DNA from 3 places in the Aeromicrobium halocynthiae genome. Region 1 is predicted to be linked to each of the others. Evidence: predicted binding sites of a transcription regulator. Region 1 holds the regulator's gene; each other region holds the start of a gene.

The links. Region 1 encodes LexA, which represses DNA repair genes until DNA is damaged. Its sites were predicted from a motif close to TCGAACANNTGTTCGA; they were not measured.
Region 2: the regulator LexA is predicted to act here: its motif matches at 2,896-2,911, upstream of ABD213_RS08935 (HNH endonuclease signature motif containing protein).
Region 3: the regulator LexA is predicted to act here: its motif matches at 3,227-3,242, upstream of ABD213_RS03350 (HNH endonuclease signature motif containing protein).

What each region holds. Positions count from the first base shown of each region.
Region 1 covers NZ_BAAAPY010000006.1:137,904-143,005, reverse strand. Annotated here, with positions in the region: gene ABD213_RS10115 (type 1 glutamine amidotransferase) at 1-467, opposite strand, end outside; gene ABD213_RS10110 (LysM peptidoglycan-binding domain-containing protein) at 652-1,038, opposite strand; gene lexA (transcriptional repressor LexA) at 1,344-2,150, shown strand; gene ABD213_RS10100 (ATP-dependent DNA helicase) at 2,202-4,166, opposite strand; gene hflX (GTPase HflX) at 4,239-5,102, opposite strand, start outside.
Region 2 covers NZ_BAAAPY010000005.1:113,789-118,890, forward strand. Annotated here, with positions in the region: gene ABD213_RS08920 (succinic semialdehyde dehydrogenase) at 1-259, opposite strand, end outside; gene ABD213_RS08925 (hypothetical protein) at 349-594, shown strand; gene ABD213_RS08930 (GuaB3 family IMP dehydrogenase-related protein) at 596-1,702, opposite strand; gene ABD213_RS08935 (HNH endonuclease signature motif containing protein) at 1,765-2,892, opposite strand; gene ABD213_RS08940 (hypothetical protein) at 3,045-3,542, opposite strand; gene guaB (IMP dehydrogenase) at 3,549-5,063, opposite strand.
Region 3 covers NZ_BAAAPY010000001.1:666,654-671,755, reverse strand. Annotated here, with positions in the region: gene ABD213_RS03360 (PspA/IM30 family protein) at 1-173, opposite strand, end outside; gene ABD213_RS03355 (TPM domain-containing protein) at 197-1,948, opposite strand; gene ABD213_RS03350 (HNH endonuclease signature motif containing protein) at 2,002-3,213, opposite strand; gene ABD213_RS03345 (TadA family conjugal transfer-associated ATPase) at 3,378-4,655, shown strand; gene ABD213_RS03340 (type II secretion system F family protein) at 4,652-5,102, shown strand, end outside.

The DNA.
Region 1 (5,102 bases):
TCGGTGAAGCACTGCGGACCGAACCAGCTGCTGCCGAGGACACGGGCCTGCTGCGGCGGCACCATGACGTCGCGGTGGAACTGCGCCCAGGGACCCTCGGGGCACAGGACCGGGTCGACGGTGTCGACCCGCTTGAACCCCACCTCGGGGTCGTCGCCCCGGTAGGAGGTGCCGCCGAGGGCGCGGGCGAGGACCTGCGCGCCGAAGCAGATGCCCATCACCGGGGTGCCGGCGCGCAGCGCCGCACGGACGAGCGCCTCCTCGGCCTCGACCGACGCCTGCCAGCGAGGCTCGTGGGCGCCGCGCTCGGAGCCGAGCAGCAGCACGAGGGCCGACTCGCCGAGATCGGTGAAGACCGGCAGCTCGTCGCGGTCGAGCCACTCGGGGCGGTAGCCGAGCTGGGTCAGCCGAGCGACGACGTACCCGCCGTCGCGATCGGTGTCGTCGGCCACGACGTGGAAGCGCATGGCGTCATCATGCCCGTCCGCTCGTCGCCTCGACGCGCGCAGGGTCGGGACCGCCGGCTGCGGGGACGTCACGCCTGCGGCGGCAAAGGTGAACCCGACAGAGAGCCCGATCCGCGCACGACAACGGACACGGTGAGGGGTGCGGACCGCTCGGGCCGCACCCCTCACAGCGTTCTCGAGTGCCTCACTCGTAGACGGGCACCGCGAGCTCGCGGCCCATCTGCAGGGCACCGGCGCTGGAGAGCGCGTTCATGCGCATGATGTCGTCGACCGTGCGGCGCGGGTCGCCCGTGGGGTTGGCCTCGACGGCGATCTGCCAGAGGGTCTGGCCCGGCTGGACCGTCACGACCGTGGTGGCCGGGACGTCGCCCCGCTCACCGGAGGCGACGACCGACGGGCCGAGGGCCACGACGGCGAAGGCGATGACGGCGAGGGCCGCTGCCAGCACGACGAGGCGACCGCGACGCGTCAGGCGCACCGCGCCGGCGGAGCCGGAGGTCGAGGAGATGGGCCGCGTCGACGTGCGGGGCGCAGTGGTGAAGTGGCCGGGAGCGAGGGTGATGGTGCTCATGGGTGCCTCCGTGGGGAAGGGAACGGGTGCTGTGGAGTGAGGTGTCCGACCGAGGTCCGCGATGTCACTCGATCCGGGCCGCGGGGTGGTGCGACGGGGAACAGACGTTCGATCGAACACGTGTACGACACTACGACAGACCTCGGACAAAAACAGCCCCGAATCGAACGCGGGAGCGACATCGACCCCATCAGGCCTGGAATCGCGGGCAGAAATTTTTCGCAAGAAGTTTCGCGAGGCGTGTTCACGACACGCCGATCGAACAGATGTTTGGATCTGTCCGTGGAGGTCGTTACGGTGATCACATGAGCGACGACACGAAGACCTCCGACTCCCCCGAGGCTGGTACGCCAGCGGGCACGACCGCCCAGGCACCCCGCCGCGGCCGCCCGAAGGGTTCCAAGAACTCCCCGCGCGAGCTGCCCGACGGTCCGGTCGACGAGATGACCGGCCTGACCGAGCGGCAGCAGAAGATCCTCGTCTTCCTGCGCGAGATGATCGAGAAGCACGGCTACCCGCCCAGCATGCGCGAGATCGGTGTCGCCGTCGGCCTGGCCAGCACGTCCTCGGTCGCGCACCAGCTGCGCGTCCTGGAGCGTCTGGGCTACGTCCGGCGCGACCCGAACCGGCCGCGTGCCCTGGAGATCTTCCTGCCCGAGGTCCTCAAGGCCCGTCGCACGCTCGGTCCGGCCGAGGAGGACGAGGCCGACTCCACCGGCATCGGCGACGCCCGCCCCGCCGCCACGTACGTCCCGATGGTCGGCACGATCGCCGCCGGCGGGCCGATCCTCGCCGAGGAGCGGGTCGAGGACGTCCTTCCCCTTCCTGCCTCCATCGTCGGCGACGGCACCCTGTTCCTGCTGCAGGTCCAGGGCGACTCGATGATCGACGCGGCGATCTGCGAGGGCGACTTCGTCGTCGTGCGCCAGCAGCCGATGGCCGAGAACGGCGAGATCGTGGCCGCCATGCTCGACGGCGAGGCCACCGTCAAGACGTTCCAGCGCAAGGACGGCGCCACCTGGCTGATGCCGCACAACGAGAACTACTCCCCGATCGACGGCACCCACGCCACCATCTTGGGCAAGGTCACCGCGGTCCTTCGTCGTCTCTGACCCGGGGGCCGACCAGCGCAGGGCGTCAGCCCTGACCCACCGACCGCGACGTCAGGACTCGTCGAGTCGTCGCAGCGCGCCGAGCACGGCGTCGCGGTCGGTGGTGCGCCACATCGGCGGCAGGGACGCTGCCAGGAACGACCCGTACCGGGCGGTGACCAGTCGGGGGTCCAGGACCGCCACGACCCCGCGGTCGTCGGCGCGGCGGATCAACCGCCCGGCTCCCTGGGCCAGCAGCAGCGCGGCATGGCTCGCCGCGACGCTCATGAACCCGTTGCCCCCGCGCTTCTCGACCAGACGCTGGCGGGCGCTCATGAGTGGGTCGTCCGGGCGCGGGAACGGCACCCGGTCGATGATCACCAGCTGACACGTCGAGCCCGGCAGGTCGACGCCCTGCCACAGGCTCAACGTGCCGAACAGGCAGGTGGAGTCCGTCACCGCGAATCGCCGCGCCAGCTCCGGCAGCTGCGCGTCGCCCTGGCACCAGATGTCGAGGTCCGGGAGTCGCTCGCGCGTCGCCGCGGCAGCGGCCTCGGCGGCCCGGCGCGAGGAGAACAGCCCGAGGGTGCGTCCGCCGGCGGCCTCGACGAGCGCGGCGATCTCGTCCAGCTGCGCCTCCTGCAGCCCGTCGCGGCCCGGAGCCGGCAGGTGCTTGGCGACGTAGAGGATGCCCTGGCGGCCGTAGTCGAAGGGCGAGCCGACGTCGATGCCGCGCCACGACTCCTCGTCCCCGGCAGGCAGGCCGAGCGAGACCGCCAGCGGGTCGAACCCGCCGCCGAGGGTCAGCGTGGCCGAGGTCAGCACGACGGTCTTCTCGGCGAACAGTCGGTCGCGCAGCGCGAGGGAGACGTCGATCGGCGCGATGCGCAGCAGCGGCGCGCCGCTGCGCGTCTCTGCCACCCACAGCACCTCCGTCTCCTTGCCCGCAGCCATCCGCTCGGCGATCGTGCGCAGCTCCTCCAGCTGCGCCTTGGCCTGCTGACGGCCGGCGTCCTCACCGTCCTTCTCGTCGGCGGGCTTGACCAGCGCGGAGACCACGTTGCGGGCCGCGTCGCGCACCATCGCGAGGGCCTCGGACAGCGCCTCCTCCGCTCGCTCGATCCGACCCACCTGCGTGTGGCTCAACGCGTCACCGAGCGCGTCGGCGGCCTCGGTGAGGTCGTCGACGGCACGGTCGGCACGTTCGCCCCGCACCTGCGAGCGGGCGCGCCGCGCCGCGCGCTCGACGGCGCCCGCGTCGAGCTCCGCGGTGGCAGCCTGCGTGACGCGCGCGGCCAGCTCGTGGGCCTCGTCGACGACCACGGCGTCGTACTCGGGCAACATCGGGACGCCGTCGATCGCGTCGATCGCCAGCAGCGCGTGGTTGGTGACGACGACGTCGGCCTGCGCGGCGTCGTCGCGGGCACGCTCGGCGAAGCACTCCTCGGCGTAGGAGCAGCGGGTGGCGCCCAGACACTCGCGGTGGTTGACGCTGATCTGGCGCCACGCCCGCTCGGAGTGCGCGGGGGCGGAGTCGCGGTCGCCGACACTCTCCTTCTCGGCCTGGTCCTCGGCCCAGCGGCGCAGCGTCACGACCTCCGCGCCCAGCTCGCCCTCGGGCACCTCCACGAGCACCCCCTGGTCGTCCGGGACGCCCTCGCGCACCCGGTGCAGGCAGGCGTAGTTGGCCCGGCCCTTGACCACCGCGCAGTGCGGCACCTCGGCACCGACCGAGGCAGCGGCCGACCGCAGCGCGGGGATGTCGCGCTCGATGAGCTGGTGCTGCAGGGCGAGCGTCGCCGTCGCGATCACGACCCGCTCGCCGTGCAGCATGCTCGGCACGAGGTAGCCGAGGGACTTGCCGGTGCCCGTCCCCGCCTGCACCAGCAGGTGTCGCTCCTGGTCCAGCGCCTCCGCGACGGTCTCGGCCATCGTCACCTGGCCGGGCCGTTCGCTGCCGCCGACGGCGTCGACGGCGGCGTCGAGGACGGTACGCACGGTGGGCCGCACGGTCGGAGCAGTCGTCGGCTCAGGCATGCACGGAAGCCTAGGTCAGCACCCGCGTGACCCGGCCCGGGCGTCCACAGCGCAGCAGGCGACGAGGGCCGCTCAGGCGTGCTGCAGCTGGTGCGCGAGGTCCTCGGGCACCCGCGCCACGAGGTGGGTGCCGTGAGCGCCGTGCTCCAGCGTCTCGATGTCGCCCTGCTCGTGCACCTGGCTGAGGAGGTCGCCGCGGGCGTACGGGACGACGAGGTCGACGAGCACCGCAGGGCGCGGCAGGTCCGCCTCGACCGCCAGGAGGAGCTCCTCGATGCCCTCCCCCGTGCGCGCACTGACGAGCACCGCGTGCGGCTCGGCCGCCAGGAGCTCCTTGACGGCGAGCTCGTCGGCGGCGTCGGCCTTGTTGACGACGATGATCTCCGGCACCCCCGTGGCGCCGATGTCGGCGAAGACCTCCCGCACCGCCGCGACCTGGCCGCGAGGGTCGGGATGGGAGCCGTCGACGACGTGCAGGACGAGGTCGGCGTCGGCCACCTCCTCCAGCGTGGACCGGAACGCCTCGACGAGCTGGTGCGGCAGGTGGCGGACGAACCCGACGGTGTCGCTGAGGGTGTAGACGCGACCGTCGGAGGTCTGGGTGCGGCGTGTCGTCGGATCCAGCGTGGCGAACAGGGCGTCCTCGACGAGCACCCCGGCGCGCGTGAGCCGGTTGAGCAGGCTGGACTTGCCGGCGTTGGTGTAGCCCGCGATGACGACGGCCGGGACGCCGTGACGACGACGCTGCGCCTTCTTGATGTCGCGCGTGACGCGCAGGTCCTTGAGCTCGCGGCGCAGCACGGCCATGCGCGCCTGGATGCGCCGACGGTCGGTCTCGAGCTTGGTCTCGCCGGGGCCACGACCACCGATGCCCTCACCGCCGGCCGCGCGGCCACCGGCCTGACGCGACAGGTTGCCGCCCCAGCCGCGCAGGCG
Region 2 (5,102 bases), on a different contig from region 1:
CGGTGTGCTCGAGCACGAGGTCGTGCAGGCGGAGCAGCGCCTGCGAGCGGGAGGAGACGGGGGTGCGGGCCCACCGCTCCTGGGCGACGCGCGCGGTGTCGAAGGCCGTCTCGACGTCGTCGATGCTCGACAACGGGATCCTCGCGACGTCCTCGCCGGTCAGCGGGGTGATCGTCGTGCGCGTCTCCCCCGTGGTGCTGCGAATCAGGCGGGTGAGGCTGTCGATGCGGGAGGCGGGGATGACGGACGCGACGGACATGCCTTTCAGGATACCGTCGGTATGCCAGTTGTACAGGTGCTGTGCGCATCCTCTCGGCAGTCGGACGAGGACCGTCGTAGCGTCGAGTCATGGTCCGACCGCTGCAGGACGTCGCCCGGGACGCGAGGACGCTGGCCCGCGCCGTGCGCACGCTGGATCCCGCCAGCGCGAGCGCCGGAGCGACCGTCCTGGCCTACGACGCCGTGCTGGCCGAGCTGTGCGCGATGCTCGAGATCCCCGAGCGCCTGGAGGCCGAGCGTCGCCGCGGCGAGGCCCTGGCCGAACGGGCGCGGGTCGAGGCGCTGGTGGAGGCGGCGGGCGTCGACCTCACCTGACTCAGGAGACGACGACCTCGACGCGCTGGAACTCCTTGAGCTCGGTGTAGCCGGTGGTGGCCATCGCGCGCCGCAGGGCTCCGATGAGGTTCATCGTGCCGTCGGGGACGGACGAAGGGCCGAACAGCAGCGACTCCAGCGAGCCGGACGTGCCGAACTCGACGCGCTGTCCGCGGGGCAGCTCCGCGTGCCAGGCCTCGGCGCCCCAGTGGAAGCCGCGCCCGGGGGCCTCGGTGGCGCGCGCGAAGGGCGAGCCGAGCATGACGGCGTCGGCGCCGCAGGCGATGGCCTTGGCGATGTCGCCGCTGCGGCCGATGGACCCGTCGGCGATGACGTGGACGTAGCGGCCGCCGGACTCGTCGAGGTAGTCCCGGCGGGCCGCGGCGACGTCGGCCACCGCGGAGGCCATCGGGACGGCGACGCCGAGGACGGAGCGGGTGGTGTGCGCCGCTCCCCCGCCGAAGCCGACGAGCACGCCGGCGGCGCCGGTGCGCATGAGGTGCAGCGCAGCCTGGTAGGTGGCGCACCCGCCGACGATGACGGGCACGTCGAGCTCGTAGATGAACTCCTTGAGGTTCAACGGCTCGGTCTGTCCGGAGACGTGCTCGGCGGAGACGGTGGTGCCGCGGATGACGAAGAGGTCGACTCCGGCGGCGACGACGACGTCGGCGAACTGCTTGGTGCGCTGCGGGGAGAGCGCTCCGGCGACGGTGACGCCGGCGTCGCGGATCTGCTGCAGGCGTGCGGTGATGAGCTCGGGCTTGATGGGCTCGGCGTAGATCTCCTGCATGCGGGCGTTGGCCGACGACGGGTCGAGCCCGGCGATCTCGGCGAGCAGCGTCTCGGGCTCCTCGTAGCGGGTCCACAGTCCCTCGAGGTCGAGGACACCGAGGCCACCGTGCCGGCCGAGGGCGATGACGGTCTCGGGGCTCATGACCGAGTCCATCGGGGCGGCGATCACCGGCAGCTCGAAGCGGTAGGCGTCGATCTGCCAGGCGGTGGAGACCTCCTCGGGGTCGCGCGTGCGCCGGCTCGGCACGATCGCGATGTCGTCGAAGGAGTACGCCCGCCGGCCGCGCTTGGCGGTCCCGATCTCGATCTCAGCCATGGCGACACCCTACGGGCAGAGGGCGCTCCGCCGCGGTCCCGGTCTGGGGCGTGCTCAGCCCTTCAGGCGGCGACGGTGCGTCCGGTGGGCAGGATCCATCGCAGGACGTCGTGGCCCTTCATGGAGTGGTGTCTCCTGCACAGTGCCCACATGTTGTCCCCGTTGGTGGGGCCGGTGGGCCAGGGTTCTCGGTGGTCGAGGTCGCATCTCTCCGCCGGGACTCGACATCCGGGTGCGCGGCAGACGCCGTCCCTGAACCTGATGGCCTTCGCCAGGGTTTCGGGGGCGAATCTGCCGACGTAGTCGTGAGCCAGCGTGTTCCCGTGGACGGGGTCGGTGATGATGCGGTGCCAGAAGGTGTCGTCGGGGTCGAGGTCGTCGAGGATCCACGACGTCGGGGCGGACCATTCGCCATCACTGGATCCGGCGTGCCCATCGATGAGTCCGGTGAGGACGTCCGCCTCGATGGTGACGGCGATGTCGCCGGTGACGGTGGGGAGGTCGGTGGTCTCGCCGTGGGTGAGCCAGGAGACGAACAGGTCGGCGGTCCGCTGCGGCAACGTGCGATCGTCCTCGTCGTCGACGGGGATGCGGGCGGCGCGGTCGAGGCGCTTCATCACCGCCGCTGCCTGGTGGGACGGCAGGTAGGCCGAGAGCCAGGACATGCCGTCCTCGAGGTGGTGCAGGGCGACGTAGCGCTGTTCGCGGGCCTTCTCTGCTCGTTCGAGTGCTTCGTCGGGTTCGACGCGGGTGACGAACCGTTTGATCCAGGAACGCAGCTCAGCAGTGGTGTGGGTGGTGGCGTAGGCGAGCACGGTCTCGTCGAGCCGCTGCCAGGACTCTTCGCGCTCCAACCGATCGAGCCCGGCGGAGATCTCCCGAACCCGGGCGGCATCGATGACACCGTCGCAGAACGCCGCCCAGCAGGCGGGGGCGTGGGCGACCATCCGGTCTGCGATCGCGAGCCGCGACCAGACCTGGTTCTCCGAGAGGCCCATCGCCTGACCGATCGACATCGGGATCGCCGAGCGCTCCACGAGCTGACGCATCGAGCCGTCGAGCCGACTGATGCGGGCCTCCTCGGCGTCGCGGAACGCGAGCATCGAGCAGTACTGAACTGCCTCGGCCCGCGCCACCGCGCGAGTGGCCGCGGTCATGGCCTCCTCGCTCGTGCTCTCCCCGATGTCCATGAATCAAACATACGCTCGACCACCGACAGTCGGTTTCGGAGAGTCCGCGGTGTCCGGGCGTGGCCTTGATGCGCGCGGACCAGCGCCTTCGGCGCGGTCCGCGCTACGCCCCCGAGCACTCCGTGCAGGGGGGACCCCCAGACCACCGGGGGTCAGATCGTCTCCTCGGCCAGTTCCTTCAGCGTGAGGAGCTGGCGGCGGGCCATGACGAGGTCGCCGGCACTCAGCAGGTCGAGCAGGGGGCGGCGGCCGCGGGCGAGCATCACGAACACGAGCCGAGATCCACCCCTGGGGCGCTCGGTCAGCGGGTAGGTCATCACCGCACCGATCAACGAGACCGTCAGCTCGCGCGGCGGGTCGACGGCCTCGACGCGGCCGATCGGACGACCCCGGAACGCCGTGTACGGGTCACCGACGTCCGGCTCCGGCAGGTCGCGCAGGGTCCGGGGCGAGCGTCGTCCGCCGTTGTCGATCCAGTCATAGGAGTACGGCGCGAGGCGCAGCTGCCGGACCCACCGCCACAGCACGTCGACCGGCGCGTCGACGTCGACCCCGCGCAGCACCCGCATCGGCGCGTCCGGCAGGAGCTCGTCGCAGCCGTAGCGTCGCCGAATGTCCCGCTCGTCGACGCCCCAGCGGTCAGCCAGCACGAGGGGTCAGCGACGGCCCGAGTAGTTGGGCGCCTCGACGACCATCTGGACGTCGTGCGGGTGGCTCTCCTTGAGCCCTGCGGTCGTGATGCGCGTGAACCGGCCGAGCTCCTGCAGCTCGGGGATGGTCGGCGAGCCGACGTAGAACATCGACTGGTGCAACCCGCCGACGAGCTGGTGGACGACCGCCCCCAGCGGGCCGCGGTAGGCCACCTGGCCCTCGATGCCCTCGGGGACGATCTTGTCGTCGCTGGCGACGTCGGCCTGGAAGTAGCGGTCCTTGGAGTAGGACTTCTTGCCGCGCGAGGCCATGGCGCCGATGGAGCCCATGCCGCGGTAGGTCTTGTACTGCTTGCCGTTCACGAAGATCAGCTCGCCGGGGCTCTCCTCGCAGCCCGCGAGCAGCGACCCGACCATGACGGTGTCGGCGCCGGCGACGAGCGCCTTGGCGATGTCGCCGGAGTACTGCAGGCCGCCGTCGGCGATGACGGGGACGCCGGCCGGCTTGGCCGCCAGCGACGCCTCGTACACGGCCGAGACCTGCGGCACGCCGACGCCCGCGACGACACGCGTGGTGCAGATGGAACCGGGCCCGACGCCGACCTTGACGGCGTCGACGCCGGCGTCGACGAGCGCCTGGGCACCGGCGCGGGTGGCGACGTTGCCGCCGATGACCTGGATGCCGTCGAAGACCTTGTCGGCCTTGATGCGGCGGATCATGTCCAGCAGCAGGCGGGCGTGGCCGTGGGCGGTGTCGACGACGAGCACGTCGACACCGGCCTCGCGCAGTGCGTTGGCGCGCTCCCAGGAGTCGCCGAAGAAGCCGACGGCGGCGCCGACGAGGAGTCGACCCTCGGCGTCCTTGCTGGCCATCGGGTACTGCTCGGACTTGACGAAGTCCTTGACGGTGATGAGGCCGGTGAGCTTGCCGTCCTCGTCGATGATCGGGAGGCGCTCGCGCTTGTGCTGGCGCAGCAGGGCCGAGGCGTCCTCGCGGCTGATGCCGACGGGACCGGCGACCAGGGGCATCGGGGTCATGACGTCGGCGACGAGGGTGTTCGACCACTCCGCGACGGGCGTGAAGCGCAGGTCGCGGTTGGTGATGATGCCGAGCAGGGTGTCGTCGGGGTCGACGACGGGCAGACCGGAGACGCGGTACTCGCCGCAGATCTCGTCGAGCTCCTCCAGCGTCGCCTTGGGGCCGATGGTGACCGGGTTGGGGATCATGCCGGTCTGGGTGCGCTTGACGAGGTCGACCTGGTAGCTCTGGTCGTCGATGGAGAGGTTGCGGTGCAGGATGCCGATGCCGCCCTCGCGGGCCATCGCGATCGCCATGCGCGACTCGGTGACGGTGTCCATGGCGCTGGACAGCAGCGGGATGCGCAGGGTCATCTCGCGGGTCAGTCGGGCGGTGGTGTCGACGTCACTGGGGACGACGTCGGTCTCGCCCGGCAGCAGCAGGACGTCGTCGTAGGTGAGCCCGAGGGCGGCGAACTTGTCTGGGATGCCCGGCTGGTCCATGCCTCGATCGTACGCCCGTGAGCCAGGCCACCGTCGCCC
Region 3 (5,102 bases), on a different contig from region 1:
AGGTTGCCGATCGTCTGGGCCACCGCGTCCTCGGCCTCGCGGATGCTCTGGGTGTAGTCGCGGACGAGCTGGTCGAGCATCTTCTCGGGATCCTCGGCGCGGTCGATCAGGGCGTTGACGTTGGCGCGCGTCAGCTGGGAGATGCGACCGAAGATGGACTGCTTCTGTGCCATGGTGAGCTTTCCTTTGGTGGTGGTCAGAACCTACCGCCGCGGGAGCGTCGGGCGGAACCACCCGAGCTGCGGCGTCGTGTCGTCGAGCGGCTGCGGCCGCCCCTGCTGCCGAAGGTCGATCGGGTCCGTCGCGACGAGGAGGTCGACGTCGAGGACGTCCACGACCGGCTGACGGACCGCCCGCGCGTCGTGCGACGGGGTCCGGTGAGGCCGCCGAGCAGGAGGGCGTCGAGGGCGCCGGGCCGTGCACCGACGGGCGCCGCGGCCTGGTCTGCGGTCCGTGCGGCGTCGGCGCGGAACCGGGCCACGTCGGCCTCGGCGATCTGCTGGGCCTCCTCGACGAGCTCCGCCGACCGCTCGAGGGCCGCCGTGCCCTCCACGACGACGCCCGCGGGGCTCTGCAGGAGCCTCTCGGCCTCGGACAGGCGAGTGCGCGCGGCTGTGCCGACGGCACCGCGGTGCGTCTCGACGAACGTCTGGACGGCGGCGAGCCGGGCCGTGAGGCGAGCTGCCTCGTCGTCGAGGGTCGCGAGCCCGGTGGCGAGGTCGTCGACGGCTCGCAGCTTGGCGGCGGCCTGCTCGACGGCTGCCTCGGCGGTGCGGACGTGCAGGGCGGCCGCGCGCTGGTCGCCCGGACGGGCGGTGCGTGCGTCGGTGAGGGCGGCGGCGGCGGCGTCGAGCAGCTCCTGGGCCTCGGCGGGGTTGTCCTGGACGGCGGAGATCTCCGCGCGGGGGTGGTTGGCCCGCAGCTGCGCGAGGGCCGATCGCCCGGGCTCGAGGCGGCCACGGACGTCGTCGAGGCGGTCGTCGACGGACGACAGTGCGGTCTCGAGGTCGGCCTCGATGGTGCGGAGGCGGTCGATGTCGTCGGTGTGCTGGTCGAGGTCGGCCTCGATCTGCTCGGCGATGGCGATGATCTGGGAGCACAGGCGTCGCCGTTCGGCGTCCGTCTCGGGCTCGGCGTCGTCGAGTCGCTGGTGCAGGGTGAAGGCCTCGCGGGCGCGTTCGCGGTTCGTGGTCAGCGCGCCGCGCAGGGCGGTGGTGGACTCGGCCCCGAACTGCGCCTCGGCGAAGCCGACCTCCTGCTCGGCGGTGCGCAGGGCGTCGTCGGCGGCGAGCAGGGCGGCGGAGGCGGCCTGCTCGAGCTCCTCGTCGGTGAGGATCGCGGCCGGGTCGACGGGGTTGCCGTGCTCGTCGAGGACGCGGTGGGTGTGGTCGTAGCGTCGGCGGGTGCGGTAGACGCCGTAGGCGCCGGCACCGAGGACGGCGAGGCCGCCGAGGGCGATGGGCGTCCAGGGGATGTCGACGCCCTCCTGGACGGTGGTGAAGCCGTCGGCCGCGGCGATGGCGGCTCCGTCCCAGTCGTCGTTGCGCAGGGCGGGCAGGACGAACTCCCGCTCGACGCGTTCGAGGTCGGCGTCGCTGATGTCCTCGGGGACGTCGAAGCCGTAGGCGCGCTGCTGGGTGGCGACGACGAGCAGGATGTCGGCGACGCCGAGGCCGGAGGTCTGGGCGGTCTGCGCGGCCCACTCCGCCCCGCTGAGGCCGTCGAAGGTCTCGACGTAGACGACGAAGATCTGGCTGCGGGTGACCTCGAAGTGGGCGTCGAGGGCGGCGTCGACCTCGGCGCGTTGGTCGTCGTCGAGGACGCCGGCCTCGTCGGTGATGGTGCCGGCGACGTCGAGGGGTGGTTCGCCGGTGGCGACGGCGGGGGTCAGCAGGAGGAGGGCGCCCGCGAGGAGCGTCGTGACGGCGCTGTGGGGGAGGCGGAACACGTGTCGATCTTGGCCGATGGGTGGTGAGGAGACAACTCACCGCGCGGCTGGACTCAGCCGGACCGGGCCGCGCGTGCCGGTGCTCGGGCTCGGACGGCGCCCAGGTCCGGGAGCCTGCCGGGGGACCGTCGGCGGACGGTGGCCTCGATGCGGCGGGTGCGGGGGTCGATGCGCAGGCGCCCGGCGTGGACGAGGCGGTGGCAGGCGGGGCACAGGCCGATGAGGTTGCTGAGGTCGGTCGGCCCGCCGTCGGACCAGTGGCGGATGTGGTGGACGTGGACGACGGGTGCGTGGCAGCCGGGTCCGGCGCAGGTGCGGTCCTGCTGCTGGCCGACGGCGCGGCGTTGGTGGGGTGTGGCGAGGCGGGCGCGCCGGCCGACGTCGAGGGTGGCGTGCTTGCCGGCGGTGAGGATGGGGGTGAGGTCGCCGCCGCAGAGGATCTGTTGGAGCTGGGCGGGGCCGATGCTGCCGAAGCCGGCGAGTCGGCCGGTGGTGGTGTCGGCGTCGGTGGCGAGCTGGGCGAGGTCGACGGTGAGGTCGATGTGGGGGCGGACGCCCTTGTCGGTGGGGAGCCCGTTCTCGAGGATGCCGGCGAGCAGGGTGTCGAGGGCGGTGATGCGTCGTTCGGCGGCGGGGCGGTCGTCGTCGGCGCAGGTGGGGGCGGAGAGGGAGCCGAGGATGGCGCGGAACGCGGCGCCGGTGTCGGCGGGCAGGAACCCGGTGAGGTGCCAGCCGTCGGCGACGGGGCTCAGGCGGATGTCGTGGCGGTCCATGCCGCGGATCCAGGCTTCGTCGAGCTCGTCGGGGTAGGCAGCTTCGCGCAGACGGACGGTGGCGTCGCGCAGGGTCTTGGGCGGGGCGTGGCGGGCGAGGTCGATCATCCAGTCCTGGGCGTCCTCGACGATGCCGGGGTCGAGGTGGCGCAGGGCGTAGGAGAAGGAGCGCAGGTGCTCGGGGGAGAGGGCGCCGGTGTCGGCTGCGTCGGCCACGCGGGGCAGGCGCCGCAGGGTGCGTCCGGCGTCGACGAGGCGGTGGGCGGCGGCGCTGTCGAGGCGTAGCTGGTCACGCAGCCAGTTCTTGATGCTGGAGCAGCCCTCGGCCTCGTGGTCTCCGCGCTCGGCCACCTCGGCGACGAGCTCGACCTGCGCGGCGGCGATGGCGTTGAATGCGGACTGCAGCACGCGCAGCGCGTCGGTGCCGGGCGGGAACGAGCGCAGCATGGCCGCCACCTCCTCGAGGTGGTCGGCGAGGGATGAAGCGCTCATGTGATGATCATAACAGAACGTGTGATCGAATACCAGGGGTTGGGCCTGGCTCTTTCGTTCGGACGGACCGTCGGACGTCTGTCCACAGTTCGGTCGGTGGGGGTTCCGGCAGGGCGGGTTCTGCGGCATGATGCCGGGCATTCGTTGAGCTTTCGGGGGAAGGCATGGACGTGGACTCATCGACGTCGTCACCAGCAGGTCCCGACCTGTCCGAACGGGTGCGCCAGATGGTGCGGGACCGGCGGATCGACCCGCAGCGCGATGCCGGCGCGGTGCGCCAGGCCGCCGTCGACGTGGTGGCCGAGCACGAGCGACGTTCGCTCACCGGCGCGGTGCGGTCCCTGGAGGAGCCCGAGCGGGTGGTGGGCCAGATCGTGGCCGACGTGGCCGGGTTCGGCCCGTTGCAGCCGTTCCTCGACGACCCGACGGTCGAGGAGATCTGGATCAACCAGCCGGACCGGGTCTTCGTCGCCCGCGAGGGCCGGCCGGAGCTCACGTCGGTGATGCTGACCGCCGCACAGGTGCGCGAGCTCATCGACCGCATGCTGTCGACGTCAGGTCGCCGGCTCGACGTCTCCCAGCCGTTCGTCGACGCGATGCTCCCCGGTGGTCACCGTCTGCACGTCGTGCTGGAGGGGATCAGTCGGGACTTCGCGGCGGTCAACATCCGCAAGTTCGTCGCCCGTGCCCACTCCCTCGACGACCTCGTCGGGCTCGGCACCATCGACGAGCCGGCAGCATGCTTCCTGAACGCGTGCGTGAGGGCGGGCTTGAACATCGTCGTCTCCGGCGGCACCCAGGCCGGCAAGACGACCCTGCTGAACTGCCTCGCCGCGGCCATCCCTGCTAGCCAGCGGCTCATCACCGTCGAGGAGGTCTTCGAGCTGCAGTGCGGCCACCCCGACTGGGTCGCGATGCAGACCCGACAGGCGGGCCTGGAGGGGACCGGTGCGATCGACCTGCGAGCCCTCGTGAAGGAGGCGCTGCGCATGCGCCCGAGCCGCATCGTCGTCGGCGAGGTCCGCGCCGCGGAGTCGCTCGACATGCTCCTCGCCCTCAACGCAGGACTGCCCGGCATGGCCAGCCTCCACGCCAGCTCCGGACGCCAGGCGCTGGTCAAGCTCTGCACGCTGCCGCTGCTGGCGGGGGAGAACATCGGCTCCGCCTTCGTCGTGCCCACGGTCGCGACGTCCGTCGACGTCGTCGTCCACACCGGCCTCGACGCCGAGGGTCGACGGCGGGTGCGCGAGATCCTCGCCGTCACGGGCAGGGTCGAGAACGGCAACGTCGAGGCCGACCCGGTCTTCGTGCGCCGTGACGGCGTGATGGTCCGAGGCCACGGCGTGCCCACCCGGCGAGAGGCGTTCGAGCTGGCCGGCGTCGACCTCGACCAGGTGCTCGGGCTCACCCGCACCGGCGCGGACGACGGCGGCCGACGATGAACGTCGTCGTCGGCCTGATGCTGGCCTCCGGACTCCTGCTCGTGCTGTCGTGGTGGTTCCTCCCACCGGTGGGTCGGCGCGGCGAGTCGCGGGTCCCGGGTCGTGACCTCCTCGTGGCGGCGGGCCTGCCCCACGCGCCCGGCTGGAGCGTGCTCGCCGGCTGTCTCGGGTCCTTCGCCGCTGCCTTCTTGGCGATGCTCGTTCTCTCGGGCGTAGCGACGATCGCCCTGGCCTTCGGGCTCATGGCCGCGACCCTGCCGGTGGCGATCCTGCGAGGACGGGCCCGTCGGCGTCTGCGCGAGCACGCCGAGCTGTGGCCGGACGCCGTCGACAACTTGGCCTCGGCCGTCCGCGCAGGGCTGTCCGTGCCCGAGGCGCTCGTCCAGCTCGGCGAGCGAGGTCCCGAGGGCCTGCGCGAGCAGTTCCGTGCGTTCGAGCGCGACTACC